Regions from separate parts of the Promicromonospora sp. NPDC050249 genome, predicted to be linked through region 3. Evidence: riboswitches for the same ligand, from Rfam matches in the RefSeq annotation. Region 3 holds a riboswitch; each other region holds the start of a gene.
The links. Region 3 has a riboswitch for cyclic di-AMP ahead of AB0I32_RS09620 (NlpC/P60 family protein). Riboswitches for the same ligand answer to the same signal wherever they lie in the genome.
Positions count from the first base shown of each region.

Region 1: another riboswitch for cyclic di-AMP. It lies ahead of AB0I32_RS06950 (C40 family peptidase); the one in region 3 lies ahead of AB0I32_RS09620 (NlpC/P60 family protein).
Region 2: another riboswitch for cyclic di-AMP. It lies ahead of AB0I32_RS19255 (NlpC/P60 family protein); the one in region 3 lies ahead of AB0I32_RS09620 (NlpC/P60 family protein).
Region 4: another riboswitch for cyclic di-AMP. It lies ahead of AB0I32_RS25385 (NlpC/P60 family protein); the one in region 3 lies ahead of AB0I32_RS09620 (NlpC/P60 family protein).

Region 1 is NZ_JBFAKY010000006.1:189,734-194,037, forward strand. It holds gene AB0I32_RS06935 (ion transporter) at 1-284, opposite strand, end outside; gene AB0I32_RS06940 (GlsB/YeaQ/YmgE family stress response membrane protein) at 495-761, shown strand; gene AB0I32_RS06945 (hypothetical protein) at 758-1,699, shown strand; gene AB0I32_RS06950 (C40 family peptidase) at 1,890-2,579, opposite strand; cyclic di-AMP (ydaO/yuaA leader) riboswitch at 2,627-2,824, opposite strand; gene AB0I32_RS06955 (hypothetical protein) at 2,990-3,883, shown strand; gene AB0I32_RS06960 (S8 family serine peptidase) at 4,022-4,304, shown strand, end outside.
Region 2 is NZ_JBFAKY010000024.1:62,541-66,844, forward strand. It holds gene AB0I32_RS19245 (aminotransferase class I/II-fold pyridoxal phosphate-dependent enzyme) at 1-637, shown strand, start outside; gene AB0I32_RS19250 (universal stress protein) at 743-1,711, opposite strand; gene AB0I32_RS19255 (NlpC/P60 family protein) at 1,926-2,672, opposite strand; cyclic di-AMP (ydaO/yuaA leader) riboswitch at 2,723-2,914, opposite strand; gene AB0I32_RS19260 (metal-dependent transcriptional regulator) at 3,087-3,803, opposite strand; gene serC (phosphoserine transaminase) at 3,887-4,304, shown strand, end outside.
Region 3 is NZ_JBFAKY010000009.1:76,910-81,213, forward strand. It holds gene AB0I32_RS09615 (NAD(P)/FAD-dependent oxidoreductase) at 1-1,378, opposite strand, end outside; cyclic di-AMP (ydaO/yuaA leader) riboswitch at 1,519-1,698, shown strand; gene AB0I32_RS09620 (NlpC/P60 family protein) at 1,699-2,610, shown strand; gene AB0I32_RS09625 (phosphoglycerate dehydrogenase) at 2,732-3,709, shown strand; gene mutM (bifunctional DNA-formamidopyrimidine glycosylase/DNA-(apurinic or apyrimidinic site) lyase) at 3,782-4,304, opposite strand, start outside.
Region 4 is NZ_JBFAKY010000050.1:7,289-11,592, forward strand. It holds gene AB0I32_RS25380 (cytosine permease) at 1-509, opposite strand, end outside; gene AB0I32_RS25385 (NlpC/P60 family protein) at 674-1,441, opposite strand; cyclic di-AMP (ydaO/yuaA leader) riboswitch at 1,441-1,624, opposite strand; gene AB0I32_RS25390 (FAD-binding oxidoreductase) at 1,749-3,095, opposite strand; gene AB0I32_RS25395 (serine hydrolase domain-containing protein) at 3,346-4,304, shown strand, end outside.

The DNA.
Region 1 (4,304 bases), on a different contig from region 3:
TCGAACAGGTTCCACGGGTCGCGGAAGAACGTGCGACCGTGGGCGACGATCCGCAGGAGCAGCTCGAGCACGAAGAAGCCGAGCATGGTGTGGTCGATGATCACCAGGATCTCGAGCGCAGCCCCGCTCACCATGGTCTCCGCGCCCAGGATCAGGGCGTTCGCCAGGATCACCACGAGAACGAGGTTGACGAACCACCTCTGGTCGAGGAACGCGCGGAGCCGCCCCCGCCAGGTGTGTGGTTCGATCCGTGGCTCGGCCGGTGTGCCGATCGCCTGGTTCATGCGGTCTCCCTAGCTGTCACGTGCCCGGAGTCCTTGCTCCGGTCCTGCCTCAGGCCCTTGCCCGCGCGAACTGTAGCGCGGAGGTGTACGTTGCCTTTGTTGGGCGCATTGTCCCGGTTTGGGACCGATTCGGAGGTTCCGCTGGCAAGTCGGCGCAAACAGTGCTGAGGTAGTGCGCAAGCAAGCCAACCACTCTGGAGGAAACACGCCATGGGTTTCTTTGCTTTTCTCATCCTCGGGCTGATCGCGGGCGTCATCGCACGCATCATCCTCCCCGGCAAGCAGCCGGGCGGCTTCTGGGTCACCCTGCTCCTCGGTGTGCTCGGCGCCATGCTCGGTGGCTGGCTCGGTGGGCTCATCTTCAACGTCAGCCTGGACGAGTTCTGGTCCTGGGAGAGCTGGCTCTTCTCGGTGATCGGCGCGATCATCGTGATCCTGATCGCCCAGGCCATCTTCGGTCGTCGTAAGACCGCTTGATCGCAGTACATCGCGGCCGCGTCGCCACCCTCGTCCTCGTGACGGCGGTGGTCGGCGCGGCCGCGGTCGCGTGTACTGGCGGTGGCGCGCCGTCGTCCGCGAGGGGAGCGGTGCCCGACGACGTCGCCTCTCAGCTGAGCGTCGAGGTGGCGCAGGGCCGCGAGCAGTACGCCGAGCGGGAGATCCGGCTCGAGGTCACCAACGACTCCGACAAGACCTTGACCCTCCTCTCCGGGGCCCTGCGGGCCGTGCAGTTCGGGCCGTCACATCCCATGAAGGAGGGACGCACCCTCGTGCTGCGGCCCGGCGCCACGCGCGCCGTCTACGTGGGGCTGGGCGAGGCGAGGTGCGCAGACCTGGCGGCGGCGGAGGACGGCGCCGCGACGGCCCCGCCGTCCGCCACGATCACGCTCGCCCTCGGCGAGGGCGACGACCTGGGTCCCACGACCGACGTCCTCGTCGACGAGGTGAGCGATCCCGTCGGACACCTCGCCCGGAACCACGCGGTCGACTGCTCGACCGCGGCCGTTGCGGCCGGCGCTGACCTCACCGTTGATCCCGACGTCCCCGTCGAGACGCGCGACGGTGAGCTGATCGCCCTGGTCACCCTGCGGATCGAGCGGGTCGACGGCGGTCCGGAGGTCACCCTCGACCGGATCGCCGGGACGACCTTGATGAGCAGTGCGGACCCGGGTGGCGACGTCTCGGGCTGGGCCGGCCAGGACCTGGCGGGACAAGGATCCGGCGAGGTGGTCCTGGCGGTGGTGCCCGCCCGCTGCGACGTCCATGCGGTGGCCGAGGACAAGCGGGGCACGTTCCTGCCGGTGTCCGCACGCGTCGGCGGCGTCCCGCAGGAGCCTGTCTACGTGCCGATGCCAGACACCGCACGCTCCGACTTCTTCTCCTTCGTCGCGGACTACTGCGACTGGCCGGAGTGAGCGACCCCGGACACGCGAGAGGCGCCGCCTCCGGCGTCGGGCGGAAACCCGGCGCGGAGGCGACGCCTCACGATGTACTGCGGTCGATGTGCTGCGATAGCTCAGGCTCTATCTGTGTCGCCTGAGCCTGCGTTCCCGCTCCGGGCGCGTGCCTCGTTCCTCGGCCCGCACCCTGCGCTGCACCTTCGGCTCAGACGACGCGGATGAACGTCGGGCTGTTCTGCCACATCTCGGTGTAGCGCACCGGCATGCCGGCGGCCCACGCCTCGATGATCATGCCGTCGCCCGCGTACAGGGCCACGTGGCCGGGCGTCCAGACGATGTCGCCGGGCTCCGGGTAGGTGACCTGGTAGCCGGAGCTGAGCATCGCGCCGGACGAGTGCGGCAGGTTCACGCCGAGCTGCGCGTACACGTACTGGATGAGGCCGGAGCAGTCCATGCCCTCGGCCGGCGAGTTACCGCCCAGCACGTACGTGATGCCGAGGTAGTTGAACGCGACGTTGATGGCCTGCTCGCCGACCGGGACGGGGTCCGGCGCGTCGACAGAGACAACGGCGGGACCGCCGCCCTTCTTGCCGTCGGCGCCCGAGGAGGTGCCAAGGGCTTCCATCTCGATCGGCATCTTCGCGTCGGACGGGACGGTGACCGTGGGGGCCCCGGCAACTGCCTGCTTGGCCACCGCGGTGAGGGAGCGCAGGTCGACCGTGTTCAGCTTGGCGGACTTCACGTCGGTCTTCAGGTCCATGGCGGGGGCCGCGTGGGCCGTGGTCGCGATGGTCGAGATCAGGACGCCACCGGCTGCTGCGGCGATGGCTCCTCGGCGGGCTACGGTGCCTGCGTTCTCTGTGGCGGTACGAGCGAGGATGCTCAGCGGTGTCATGGCCGGCCGGCTGTCACGATGCCGTCCGCGAAGGGAGTTCGTCACCTAAATGTCTCCTGTACCGCCTGCGAGGTCAGCTGTCGGGTTCGGGTAGGAGTACACACCCGGCCGCACGGCTACTGGGGGGTTCCGTCCGGCTTCACCCCGAGGGCGACGATGGTGCTGTCGCCCGGGAAGGTGGGTCCCCCGCTCCTGTCTCGAACGTCTGGTCATGAACCGGTGACAGGATTCGGCGTCCGGCTCACGGCCCCACCGATGTGGTGGGGCAGAAGTCAAAGTACACACCTTCCCCAGAAAAGTCACGATCGGGTTACGCATTCCGGTCTCACCCGCCGAAGGCGCAGATTTGCGCCGTTCCGGTCTTCATGGGCTATGACCGACATCACATACATCGGCTACCGTTCGGCGGCATGGGTGAAAGCGCATATCGCGTCTCCGCCTGGTGGGTGCTTCCCATCAGTGCCGTCGTCTGGTGGGTGTGCGGGTTTCTGCCGTGGCTCCTGCAGGCGTTGTACGAGGTCATAGGCCTTACCGAGGCCTCGGTGGTGCGCTCTGCCGAATTCCTGCCCATCCCGATCACCACCGACGACGCGGTGGTCGGCCTGGTCGTCATGGCGCTGATCGGGGGGCTCCTCGGTGGTCTCACGGCGGGCATCCCGGCCTCGGCGAGGGCGGGCGCGGCTGCCGCGACGACGGGCACCTTGCTCGCCATGTCCGTGGCGGGCGGTGCCTCGTGCCTGCTCGCGCTTCGCGGCAGTGCTCCGGGTGACGCGGCGCCGCTCGGGATGCTGGTCGTCACGGTGGCTGCCGGGGTCGTAGGGCTGGCCGCCGGCCTCCTGACGGCCCTGGGCCCGGCCGCCCTGCGCGGGCCCGCGCTCGCCCTGCCTGTCGTGCTCCTGGACGGCTGGCTGTGGGGTCTGGTGCCGGGCAACCTGGTGTCTCCCACCGGCACGTGGTGGACCTTCGCCGTGGCGCTCGGTATCGCGTTCGGCCTGGCGGTGGACAGCCGACCGATCGAGCTGCTCGGCTGGCTGCCGACCGCGGGCATCGTGTGGGTGCTGCAAGCGGCCGGGCCGGCCCTCCTGGCCGTGCAGGAGAACATCTGGCCGGGCTCCGCGCTCACGGAGGACCCGCTGTCCGCGGCGGCGATCGTGGCGCACGAGCTCGCCTCGGCGGCGATGGTGCCCGACAGGCACCAGCTGGGCGCCTGGGTGGTCGCCCTGCTGCTCGGTGCGGCGATCGCAGCGCTCCGGCTCTCCCGGCAAGCGGCGGACGAGGGTGAGCTCTCCGGGGCGTGGGCCTGAGGCGGCAGCCCGCACTGATTGCGATCATGTAAATTTCACCCGCCGTGCGTCGCAGGGCCTGTTCGACGCTTGTCCGGTCCCCATAGTTTTGTCCTAGTTCGTAGGTATCCGGCCCACGAGCGAACAACGGGGGCACATATGAACAGGAAGCCATTCGCCGGCGTCGCCACCTCCGCGGCACTCGTCGTGGCGGTGCTCGTCGCCGTGGCACCCGGTGCGCAGGCCGCCACCAACGACCCCCTGCGGGACAAGCAGTGGGGCCTGGACCAGATCAACGCCGAGGCCGCCTGGTCGGCCGGTACCGGCGAGGGCGCGGTGGTGGCCGTCGTCGACACAGGCGTCGACTTCGACCAGCCGGACCTCGCCGGCCAGCTCCTGCCGGGCGCCACCTTCTCCGGCTGTGCGGACGTGCGCCCGTGCG
Region 2 (4,304 bases), on a different contig from region 3:
CCGCATCCTGTGGGACAACGCGTACGCGGTGCACCACCTGACCGACGACGAGGTGACCAGCCCGAACGCCATCGCGCTGGCCGCGGAGGCCGGGAACCCGGACCGCGTGATCCTGTTCGCCTCGACGTCCAAGGTCACGTTCGCCGGTGCGGGCGTCTCCTTCCTCGCCAGCTCGCCGGCCAACATCGCCTGGTACAAGAAGCACCTGTCGGCGGCCTCGATCGGCCCGGACAAGATCAACCACCTGCGGCACGCGCTGTTCTTCGGCTCGGCCGACGGCGTGCGCGAGCACATGCGCAAGCACCGCGAGATCCTGGCGCCCAAGTTCGAGGCAGTGGCACAGATCCTGAACGAGCGCCTGGGCGGGTACGGCATCGCGTCGTGGACGGAGCCCAAGGGCGGCTACTTCGTGTCGCTCGACGTCGCTCCGGGTACCGCGTCCCGCGTGGTGCAGCTCGCCAAGGAGGCGGGGATCGCGCTGACGCCTGCGGGCGCCACCCACCCGTACGGCAAGGACCCGGAGAACAAGAACGTGCGCCTGGCCCCGTCGATGCCCCCGCTGGACGAGGTCCGCACGGCGATGGACGGCGTGGCGACCTGCGTCCTCCTGGCCGCCGCGGAGGCGGCCTCGAAATAGAACCACCGCGAAGGAGAACGACGGCGAAGGAGAACCCCAGCGAGCGGCAACCCGCTTCGCTGGGGTTCTCCTTCGCCGCAGTTCTACTTCGGCGGTGCGGCGTGGTCAGTCCGTGCAGTGCTTGTTGACCACGAGCACCGGGCATGCCGCGTGGTGCAGCACCGCCTGGCTCGTGGAGCCCAGCAGCAGCCCGCGGAACCCGCCTCGGCCGCGTGACCCCAGAACCACCAGGTCCGACGCCGTCGAGAACTCCGTCAGCAGCTCCGCGCCGGTACCGTCCAGCACGATCCGCCGGATCCGCAGGCCGGGGTTCTGTGCCTCGTACTTGTCGACCAGGACGTCCATGCCGGCCCCGATGTCGGCGAGCACCTGCTCACGGTCGATGTTGGACGGCAGCCACGCGAGCATCCCGCTGTTCCCCACGGGCACGCCGGTGACGGCGGTCAGCTCCGCCCCCCACGCGTTCGCCTGCAGGATCGCGTGCTGCAGCGCCCGCTCGGCCTGCGGCGACCCGTCCACGCCGACGACGATCCGGCGCACCTCCCGGATCTCGGCCGCCCCTGGCGCCGTCGTGCTCGTCTCGGCGTCCGCTCCCGACGCGGAGCCCTGCACGGTCCAGGAGACACCCCTGTTCGCCTCGGCGCGCAACGGGACCACGACGACGGGGCACCGCGCGTGCGCGGGCAGCGCGGACGACACGGTGCCCAGCAGCCGCTCGGTGAACCCGCCACGGCCGCGCGTACCGACGACGGCCAGCCCGTAGTCGCCGGACAGCTCCACGAGCACGCCCGCGGCGTCGCCGGTCGCGACCTCGGTCGTGGCGCGCACCCCGGCGTCCGCCACGCGCGCCTCCGCCTCGGTGAGGACCGACTTGGCACCCTCCTGGATGGTCGTGTCGTCGAGGGCGGCGTATCCGCCGTCGAGCGACGCGGCCGTGAAGGACGGCAGCGAATAGCTGCAGACGATGTGCAGCGCCCAGCCCACGCGGTGCGCGTAGGCGGTGGCCCAGTCCAGCGCGTGCAGGCTCGCGGCCGACCCGTCCACCCCGACCAGCACGACCTCGGATCGCGTCATCGCAAGACCTCTCTTCGCCCAAGCACCATTGCACTCCAACGCTACCGGCGGCACGCGCGTTATGGGTAACCAGAGGCAAAAAGACTGCAGAACGAAGGCAAAGCAGAGATCCGCGAAGTAGAGCGCCTGTCCGGGTCTCCCTGGTGACACCAGGGAATTTCGGACAGGCGCTCTACTTCGCGGATCTCTGCGGTGCGGTACTACGCGGCTGGGATCAGCCCAGGCGGATGAACGTGGGGTTCGACTGCCAGATGGTGCGGAAGTCGACGACGGTGCCCGGCTTGGACGCGTCGATCATCGTGTTGCCACCGGCGTAGATCGAGACGTGCCCGGGGGTCCACATCAGGTCGCCCGGCTGAGCCTCGGACGCCGGCACCTGGGTGCCGTAGCTGGCCTGCGACGACGACGAGTGCGGCAGGTTGATGCCGAGCTGCCCGTAGACGTACTTGGTGAAGCCGGAGCAGTCCATACCGCTCGGGCTGGAGCCACCGGAGACGTACGGCACGCCGATGTAGCGGCTCGCGATCGAGATCACGGAGTTGCCGATCGCCGACGCGGGGATGTCGACCGAGCTGGAGACGGCGCTGGCGGCTGCCTCGGCGGCCTCAGCAGCCTCGGCGGCGGCAGCCTCAGCCGCCTCCTCCGCCTCGTTCGCGGCGAGCTCTGCCTGGTAGTCCTCGTTCTCGGCGGCCGAGACCACGGAGACCGCGGACTTCTCGACGTTGAGCTCTGCGTCGGGTGCGACCGACACGACGGGTGCGTTCGACAGCGCCTCACGGGCCTGCGTCGCCAGCGCGTTGAGGTCGACCGAGTTCATCTTCGCGTGGCCGGTCTCCACCGGAGCCGCCTGAGCGACCAGCGCGCCACCGAAGGTCGAGACGAGGAGCGCGCCACCAGCGGCTGCGACCGCGGTGCGGCGGCCTACTGCGGCGTTCTGAGCAAGTTCGGTGAACGGAGTCACTGGTCGTCGCGCAGCCCGATGGCGAGCGCGAGTCGTACGTGCAGTCACGTAGTACCTCTCCTTGAACGCCTTCGAGGTCAGCTGTCGGGTTCGGGTGGGAGAAATCACCCGGCCGAGCATCCCGAAGGAATACCCAGCTTCACCCCGAGGACGCACCCTGGCGCCCATTGGTGGGTCCCCCGCCTCTGTCATGCGGTCGTCTTGGGGCCCCGGCCGGTGACAGAGTTCGGCGTCCGTCCGAGGACCCCCACGAATAACTCCGTGGGAGCGGTCCGAACGTACCGGACCTCACCCTCGATGTCACGTTCCGGCAACGACTGCCAGGGCGTGTCGCACGAGGGGTTTCGCTTTTCAGACAAAGGGGACGTCAATCCGACGACAGCTGGACGACCGAGAGGCCCGCGAGGGGTCCGATCAGACCGTCGCGACGAAGAGGTGGCGGGCCACGTCCTCGCCGAGCTCGAGCGCCGTACCCGCGCCGTCGACGGCCACCGTGAAGGTCCCGCCGCTGTGCTCAGCCGTGATGCGGGAGCCGGGCACCAGGCCGGCCTCGGACAGGCGAGCGAGCAGCTCGATGTCCGTCTGCAGCGGCTCCGCGATGCGGGTGAGCGACGCCGCGAGCGGCTCGCCCTTGACGCCCTTCTTCGCCGCCGCCTCGAACGCGGCGGGCAACGAGATCACACCGGTCAGGAACGGCACGTCGGTGTATTCCTCGCCGAGCTCCGACAGCCCGGGGATCGGGTTGCCGTACGGGTCGTGGTGCGGGTGGTCGAGCAGGCCGACAAGGCGCTTCTCCACCAGGTCGCTCATCACGTGCTCCCAGCGGCAGGCCTCGACGTGCACGTGCTCCCAGTCGAGCTTGATGACGTCGGTCAGCAGCCGCTCCGCGAGGCGGTGCTTGCGCATCACGCGCATCGCCTTGTCGTGTCCCAGCTCCGTAAGCTCGAGGTGCCGGTCGCCCGTCACGATCACGAGGCCGTCGCGCTCCATGCGGGCGACGGTCTGCGACACCGTCGGTCCGGAGTGCCCCAGCCGTTCCGCGATGCGCGCACGCAGGGGCGTGATGCCCTCCTCGTCGAGCTCGTAGATCGTCTTGAGATACATCTCGGTGGTGTCGATCAGATCCGTCACGTCAGCTCCCGTCATGCGCACAGCCGCCCAGTCGCCCTGGACACGTGCGGCCCGGGCGTCGGCCCAGGTTCTAGTCTAGTTCTGTGCCACTGACAATCCCGCCACACCTGCTGCCCGCCGACGGCCGATTCGGCTCCGGCCCCTCCAAGGTGCGCCCGGAACAGGTGGATCATCTCGTCGCGAACGCGCACGTGCTCGGCACGTCACACCGGCGGGCGCCCGTGAAGAACCTGGTGCACCGTATTCGTGAGGGTGTCACGGAGCTGCTCGGCGCGCCCGACGGCTACGAGGTGGCGCTCGGCAACGGCGGGGCCACGGCGTTCTGGGACGTCGCCACGCTGTGCCTCGTGGAGCGCAAGGTGCAGCACGCCGCGTTCGGCGAGTTCGGCGGCAAGTTCGCCGCCGCAACGGCGCGCGCCCCGTTCCTCGAGCCCTCCCAGGTGATCTCGGTGGAGCCGGGCGCCGTCGCCTACCTCGAGCCCGCCGACGACGTCGACACGT
Region 3 (4,304 bases):
CGACCTCGCGCTCCAGGTCGACCGGGGTGCGCACCTCGAGGCACGGGGCACCGTCGGCGTCGAGCGCGAGCACGTCCTCGATCGGCTCGGCCAGCACGGAGTCGAGGGACGCGAGCGTGGCCCGGAGCGCCTGGTCGCGGGCGGCGTCGGGTGCGGCGCGGAAGAGCCGTGCCGGCATGTGCAGCCCGAACAGCGTGATGGTCTGCGCGTCCGTCGCGGCGAGCTCCGGCCCGAGGATGGTCCGGTCGGTGAGCGTGTGGCAGTAGATCTCGCTGGGCGGCAGGTCGGGGATGCGCCCGGCGGCGGCCTGCGCGTGCGCTGCCTGGAGCTGGGTCAGGGACTCGTTGACGTGCAGGGTCCCGCTGAACGCCGCGACGGGGTCGACGTCGTCGCGCAGTCTGGGCAGGCGTGTCAGCAGCATGTTCACCTTGAGCTGGGCGCCCTCGGGATGGTCGGCAGTCGGCGCGGCGTCGCCGCCCAGCAGCCGGTCCAGCTCCGCCGGGGCGCACGCCGCGAGCACGTGCCCGGCAGTGACTCCCTGGGTCCGCCCCTCGGCGTCGGTCCAGGCGACCTCCGCGCCGGAACCGCCGGAGGCCCCGGGATCGACGGCGGTGACCGTCGCCGAGGTGACTATCGTCGCGCCGGCCGCGACCGCGGCGTCGCGCAGGGCGCCCGATACGGCGCCCATGCCGCCCACCGGCACGTCCCAGTCGCCGGTCCCGTTGCCGATGACGTGGTAGAGAAAGCACCGGTTCTGCCGCAGGGACGGCTCGTCGACGTCGGCGAACGTCCCGATCAGGCCGTCGGTGGCCGCTACCCCGCGGACCACGTCGTCGGCGAACGTGCGGCGCAGCACCTCCCCGAGGGGCTCCTCGAAGAGCGCGCGCCAGGCCTCCTCGCCCACCCCGTCGACCACCAGATCCCGGACGACCGACCGCGGGAGCAGGGGTTCGGTGAGCGTCGGCGCGAGCCGGCGGGCCACCTCGGCGGTCATGGCGTAGAAGCGGCCCCAGGCCTCGAAGTCGGCGTCCGAACCGGTGAGCCGCCGGAACGAGGCGCGCGTGGCGCCGTCGTCCTGGCTGTCGACGAGAAGACCGCCGTCGGCAACCGGTGTGTACGAGGACCAGCGGCGGCGCTTCAGCGTGACGGGCAGTCCGAGCTCGTCGACCACCCGGCGAGGCAGGAGCGAGACGAGGTAGGAGTAGCGCGAGAGCCGCGCGTCCACCCCGGCGAACGGGCGGGCCGAGACGGCGGCGCCGCCCACGTGGTCCGCACGTTCGAGGACGAGGACGGACCGGCCACCACGGGCCGCGTAGGCCGCCGCGGTGAGGCCGTTGTGACCCCCGCCCACGACCACGACGTCGTATCTGGAACGCATCGAATCGGTCATGGACGCCATAGTGGCATGGGGCACAGATTGCCAAGAGAGTTCCATCACAGGTCGCTATGTGACCTAATCGTGACATTTGCGCGAGGGGCAGGTACGGTCGATCTCGCCTCTCCAGCAACGGGGAGGTCCAGGTCCGGACGCCGAACCCTGTCACCGGACCTTGGCAGCCAGAACCGTGACAGGGGCGGGGGAACCAAGTAAGCGGGCACGCGAGTGTCCTTGGGGTAAAGCCTCCTTGTGAGGCCGGGTGAATCGCTCTCCCATCCGAACCCGACAGCTCACTTCGTAGGCGTCCGAGGAGATCACTGGTGACCGTACTCACCGACCGCACCCACGACTGGGCGGACGACCAGGCAAACCGTCCCAGCAACCGGGGCAGGCACCGCGCCGACGGCCCCGCGCTCACCCCCTTCACCGCACTGACCCAGACCGCCGCCGAGAATGCTGCCCGGACCGGCGCCATCGCGGTCGTCACGTCCGGCATGCTGGCGTCGGTCTTCACCCAGACCGCCCACACCGCGCCCGCCGAGACGCACACGCAGGCCGCGCTCGCCAACGCGACGCCGGTCAGCAACACCATCAGCAACACGGTCGACAGCACGACCCGCGCCGGGTTCGCCGAGAACCTCGTGACGAAGGTCAAGGTCACCCAGGACGCCGACTTCTACGCCGAGCGCGGACGCGTGTCCGTGACGCCGTACGCCGAGACCAAGGCGGGCATCGCCGAGGCCAAGGCGAAGGCCGAGGCAGAGGCGCGTGCCAAGGCTGAGGCCGAGGCGAGGGCACAGGCCGAGGCCGAGGCAGCGGAAGCCGCAGCAGCGGCCGAGGCAGCCGCCGAGGCGGAGGCAGCTGCCGTCGCCGAGACGGTCGCCGACGCGTCCGGTCTGGGTCAGCAGGCCGTCAACCTCGCACTCGAGTACGTCGGTGTGCCCTACGTGTGGGGCGGAGCCTCCCCCAGCGGCTTCGACTGCTCAGGGCTCATCCAGTACGTCTACGGTCAGCTCGGCATCTCGATCCCCCACAGCTCGAGCGCGATCTCGACCATCGGGTACCAGGTCTCCGCCGCCGCCGCGCAGCCGGGCGACATCGTCTGGACGCCGGGCCACGTCGCCCTCTACGCGGGCAACGGCATGGTCGTCGAGGCCCAGCAGCAGGGCACTCCGGTGCAGTACGGCGAGATGTGGCAGAACAACCCGGTGTTCATCCGGGTGACGGGCTGACGCCTACCCCCACGCCGGACCACAGCTCAGGACCGCGAGGTGTGTCGCGCCAGCCCCTGGCGCGACACACCTCGTTCTCGTCCGGGGCTCGTCCGGGTACATGTCCGGTAACGTCCCGGGCGTGAAGATCCTCGTACCGGACGTGCCCTTCGACCTCGACTTCCCGGCCCTGCTGCCTGACGGCGGAGCCTCCTTCGCACCCGGCGGCACCAGCACCGTCGTCGCCTACGCGATGAACGAGCCGGTCCCCGAGGAGCACACCGACGCCGAGATGCTGGTCACCTGGTCCAGCCCGCCCAAGATCCTCGCCGACGCCGCCCGCCGGCTCCCCCGGCTGCGCTGGGTGCAGACCCTCTCCGCGGGGCCCGACGTCGCGCTGCGCGCCGGGTTCGGGCCCGACGTCGTCATCTCCTCCGGCCAGTCCCTGCACGACGACACCGTCACCGAGCACACCCTGGCGCTGGTCCTCGCGACGGTGCGCCGCATCGACGTCTCCCTCGCCGCACAGCGGGAGCACCACTGGGCCAAGGAGATCGCGTTCGCGCAGAGCGACCCGGTCACCGGCCGCGAGTACACGCTCGACGGCGCCCGCGTGACGATCTGGGGTTTCGGGTCGATCGCACTGCGGCTGGCCCCGCTGCTGACCGCGCTCGGTGCGCGGGTCACGGGCGTCGCCTCGCGTGCGGGCGAACGCTCCGGGTATCCAGTGGTGGGGCCCGACGGCCTGGACGCCCTGCTGGCGGAGACCGACCTGCTCATCTCGCTGCTGCCCGCGATCCCCACCACGCGGCACATCCTCGACGCCCGCCTGCTGGGCCTGCTGCCGCCGTCTGCCCGGTTCGTGAACGTCGGCCGAGGTGCGACGGTCGACGAGGGCGCGCTCGCCGACGCGCTGCGGTCCGGGCGGCTCGCCGGAGCGGCGCTCGACGTCATGGAGACGGAGCCCCTGCCGGAGGACTCCCCGCTCTGGGACCTCCCGAACCTGATCCTCACGCCGCACGTGGCCGGCGGCAGGCCGCGAGGCGCCGCCCGCTTCCTTGCGGACCAGCTCACGGCATGGCGCACCGGCGGCGAGCTCCGCAACGTCGCCTCGAGGTAGTCCAACCGGACGCACGCTCTACCTCGACCCGTAACCTGCCGCCGAAGTAGAGCGTGCGTCCGGACAGGTGCTCTACTTCGCCCTGGGGGCGGGCTGGCAGACCGGGCAGGTGAACGACGAGCGGTTCATGAACGCGTCCCGGCGCACCAGCGCACCGCAGCGTCGGCAGGCCTCGTTCTCCTGCCCGTACACCGCGAGCGAGCGGTCAAAGTATCCCGACTCCCCGTTCACGTTGACGTACAGCTCGTCGAAGCTGGTGCCGCCCTGGGCCAGCGCCTCGCGCATCACCTCGGCCGCCGAGTCCAGCACCCGGCGCACGTCCACGGCCCTGAGCTTGTCGGTCGGCCGCGCCCAGTGGACCTGCGCGCGCCACAGCGCCTCGTCGGCGTAGATGTTGCCGACGCCGGACACGACCGTCTGGTCCAGCAGTGCGCGCTTCACCTGGGTCCGGCGGCGGCGCACCCGGCGGACCAGGCCGTCCAGGTCCAGGTTCGGGTCGAGCAGGTCACGGGCGATGTGCGCGACCGGCTGCGGCAGGAGGGGCAGGTCCGAGCCGTACCCGGCCGGGATGCCCGACGCCGGTTCGCCGTCGCCG
Region 4 (4,304 bases), on a different contig from region 3:
ATGATCACCTGGAGCCGCATCACGAGGTCGAACCCGAAGACGCCCGCGGCCACCACGATGCCCGCCACGACCACGAGGGCCACGATCTTGGTGACGGTTCCGCCGCCCCAGCCCAGCGCCCCGAGCACGGTCGAGGTCGCGAGCGTGGCCAGGGCCACGAGCACCGTCTCCCAGCCGACGGTGAGGATCCAGGACAGCAGGGAGGGCAGCTTGTTGCCGCGCACCCCGAACGCCGCGCGGGACAGCACCATGGTGGGCGCCGATCCGCGCTTGCCGGCCAAGGAGATGAACCCGCAGAAGAGGAACGACGCCACGATGCCGATCGCGCCGATCACCGTCGCCTGCCAGAACGAGACACCGAAGCCGAGCAGGTAGGAGCCGTAACCGAGCCCGAGCACTGACACGTTGGCCCCGAACCAGGGCCAGAACAGGCTGCGGGGCGAGCCGCGCCGCTCGGACTCGTCGATGGTGTTCAGGGCATTGGTCTCGACCGCCGTGGGGACGCTCATGGTGGCGATCCTGCCACCTGCCGGTGACACGCACGAGGACCCGCACCGTGTCGGTGCGGGTCCTCGTGATCCGGCTCAGTCTCTATCTATGTCGGCTGAGCCTGCGGCTCCGCTGCGGGCGCGTGCCTCGTTCCTCGGCCCGCACCCTCCGCTGCGCCTCCGGCTCAGCCGACGCGGATGAAGGTCGGGCTGTTCTGCCAGATCTCCGTGTAGCGCACGGTCTGGCCGGGGACCGGCGCCTCGACCTGCATGCCGTCGCCCGCGTAGATGGCGACGTGGCCGGGGCTCCAGATGAGGTCGCCCGGCTGGGCCTCGGCCTGCGAGACCGGCGTGCCGGCGTAGCGCTGCTCCGCGGAGGAGTGCGGCAGGTTGATGCCGATCTGCGCGTAGACGTACGACGTGAACCCGGAGCAGTCGAACCCGGCGGGCGTCGAGCCGGCCCAGACGTACGGCACACCGAGGTACTGCATGGCGATCGCGACGATCTCGGACCCGCCGGCGGAGGCCGGGACGGCCTCCTCGACGGGGGCGGCGGTCTCGACGACCTCCTCGACGACCTCCTCGACGACCGGCTCCGGCTCGGGGGCGGGGGTCACCTCGATGGTGCCCGTCTCCAGCGTGAACTTGCTGTCGGCCGCTACCTGCACGGCGGGTGCGGTGTTCACGGCCTCGACCACCGCGGCCCCGGTGACCGAGCCCTGCGACGTCTTGTTCAGGATGTCGAGCTCGGCGGTGGACGGGCTGTTGTCGGCCACCGGCGCGGCGTCCGCGGGAACGCTGAGCAGGGAGACAGCCAGGCCGGAACCGGCGACGACGAGCGCCCCGCGGCGGGCGGCACCTGAGATGCCCCGGGCCGCGGCACGGGAGAGGGGAGTCAGCGGCGTGATCGGTCTGCGGGCAGCACGGTGGCGCCCAGGCGTGCGAGTGGTCAAGAGCTTCTCCTGACGCCTACGAGGTGAGCTGTCGGATTCGGATCGGAGAATGACCCGGCCGCGTACTACCTGTGCGGCTTCACCCCAAGGACACCGTCTCGGTGCCCGCTTACGTGGTTCCCCCGTCCCTGTCTTTGTTCTGTGCAGTCTCGGGGCGGTGACAGGGCTCGGCGCCCACCTCGAGTGCCCGCGGACTTCCCGCGAACCGGAGCGACGCTAACCCCGTCCGGCCGAGAAGTCACAATCGCATCACGGCTCACGGGGTAGTTCGCGTCCTACTTGACCCGAATTGTCCCTATGAGGTAGGTCACTCCGCGGCGGGCGGAACGTTGTGATTCCGGGCGAACAGGTTGCTCGGGTCGTATTTCCGCTTCACCGCTGCAAGTCGCTCATAGGTTTTTGCCGGATAGACCGCCGCGACGTCGTCCGCGGTGGTCGTCCCGAGGAAGTTCGAGTACGCGCCGTCGACGTGCGGGGCGAGCCTCGCCCAGATCGCCGCGAGGCCAGGGCGAGCGGCCTCGATCACGGGCTTCGGGCCGCCGGCCACCGTCGCGACCAGCAGTTCCGCACCGCGGTGCGCGTACGCCGTCGCGTCGTCGGGGACCCGCGACACCGCGCCGCCGACGCTGCGGATCGCAATCGACGGCGAACCCGCCGACGTGCCGACCTCGGCGAGGATCCGCAGCGCGTCGGGCACCGACTCCCGCTCGACGAAGCCGCTGTGGCCCAGCAGCTCGAGACCCGGCGGCAGTGCGGCGCCCTCCACGAGGATGTCGGCGTAGGCGTGCGGCGCGACGTCGTCCTCCAGCACCGTCCCGAGCCGGCGGATCGGGTCGAGTGCCCTGGCCGCGAGCTCCGGGTCGTCGCCGTCGAACGCCACGTGGATCTCGAGGGGTGCCTCCGGGCCGCCCGCGAACGGGTTGGCCAGGTTCGCGATCGAGGTGAGCTCTTCCGGCGCCGTGCGGAGGTGGTCCGCCCACCCCTGGAGCACGACGGCGGTCTCCGCGACGGGGAACGTGATCTTCCCGAAGAAGACGTCCGTCGTCGGGTGCGCCACGAACTCGAAGGAGGTCACGACACCGAGGTTGCCGCCGCCCCCGCGGATCGCCCAGAACAGCTCGGGGTTCTCGTCGGCGCTCGCGGGCACGACCGCGCCGTCGGCGGTCACCAGCCGCGCGGCCACCAGGTGGTCGAGGGTCAGTCCGTGCTTGCGGACCTTCCAGCCGATGCCGCCGCTCAGGGTCAGCCCGCCGACCCCGACGCTCTTGGTGTCACCGGAGGAGATCGCGAGGCCGTGCGGCGCCAGGGCGTCGGCCACCTGGCCCCAGGTCGCGCCGCCGCCGATCCGGACGAGGTGGCGGTCCTCGTCGATCACCTCGACGTCGGCGAGCCCGCTCAGGTCGATCACGATGCCGCCGTCGTTGGTGCCGAAGCCGGGAAAGCTGTGGCCGCCGCCGCGCACGGAGAGGGCCAGGCCCGACCCGGCGGCGAACTGGACCGCCGCCTGCACGTCGCCGACCGTCTTGGGGCGCAGGACGAAGGCCGGGCTGCCCGCGACCAGCTTCGCGCGGCTCACCGCCTCGTACTCGGCCGCTCCCGGCTCGATGACGTCGCCGCCGAAGTCACGGCGGAGGTTCTCGATCGCTGAGGTCATGGGATTCCTTCCACAGGGGGTGCGTGGTGCACCCGATGTGGAAGAGACTCCCCAGCTCCGAGAGATGTGACCGCGAGGGGTGTGGCGCCCGCCACACCGACGTCGGGCGGAGCCCGACTCCGCCAAAGGTCGTAGGCCAAGTGCGTGCTCGCGGGCGATGTGCCGCCACCGCCCGCCCGACAGGCTGGTGTCGTCCGGAAGAAAGCCTCCGGACCAGCCCGAACACCCGCCGAGCGCGAGGAGCGCGACGATGTTCCCGTCCTATGAGCTACCCACCGAGCGGCCCGGCCGCGTGCGCACCCTGGCGGCGCTCGCCGCCCTGGGGACGCTCGCTATGACCCTGGTCGCCGGGGTCCCGGCGTCCGCCGCGACCGCCTCCGACCCGACACCGCCCCCGCCCGTCTCCGCCCCCGCGGGCGAGCATCCTCTCGAGCAGTCGGACGTCGACGCCTGGCTCGACGGTCTGCTGCCCGCCGCGCTGGAGAACGCCGGCATCGCCGGCGGCGTCGTCACGGTGGTCGACGACGGCAAGGTCCTCACCACCCGCGGCTACGGCTACGCCGACACGGGCACGACGGGCGGCGAGGCGGTCCCGGTCGACCCGGAGAGCACGCTGTTCCGCCCGGGTTCGGTCTCCAAGCTGTTCACCGCCACCGCCGCCATGCAGCTGGTCGAGAGCGGCGACGTCGACCTCGACACCGACATCGCGGAGTACCTCGACTTCGACGTCCCGCGGTCCTTCGACGGGCCGATCACCATGCGCCACCTGCTCACGCACACCGCGGGCTTCGAGGAGCGGCTCAGCGGCCTCATCGGCTCGGGCGACGTGTCGCCCGTCCTCCGGGACGAGCTGGCGGAGGACCCGCCGGAGCAGGTCTACGAGCCCGGCACCGTCCCCGCCTACTCGAACTACGGCAACTCGCTGGCCGGCTACATCGTCGAGCACGTGAGCGGCGTGCCGTTCGAGGAGTACGTCGAGCAGAACATCCTCACGCCCGCCGGCATGACGTCGTCGACCTTCGAGCAGCCGCTGCCCGACGCGCTGCGCGACCGGATGTCCGAGGGCTACGCCACGTCGGCGGACGCCCCCGGCCCCTTCGAGATCGTGGGGACACCGCCCGCGGGCGCGCTGACCGCCTCCGCACCTGACATGGCGCGCTTCATGCTGGCCCAGCTCGGCGAGCCCGGCACGGGTTCGATCCTGGAGCC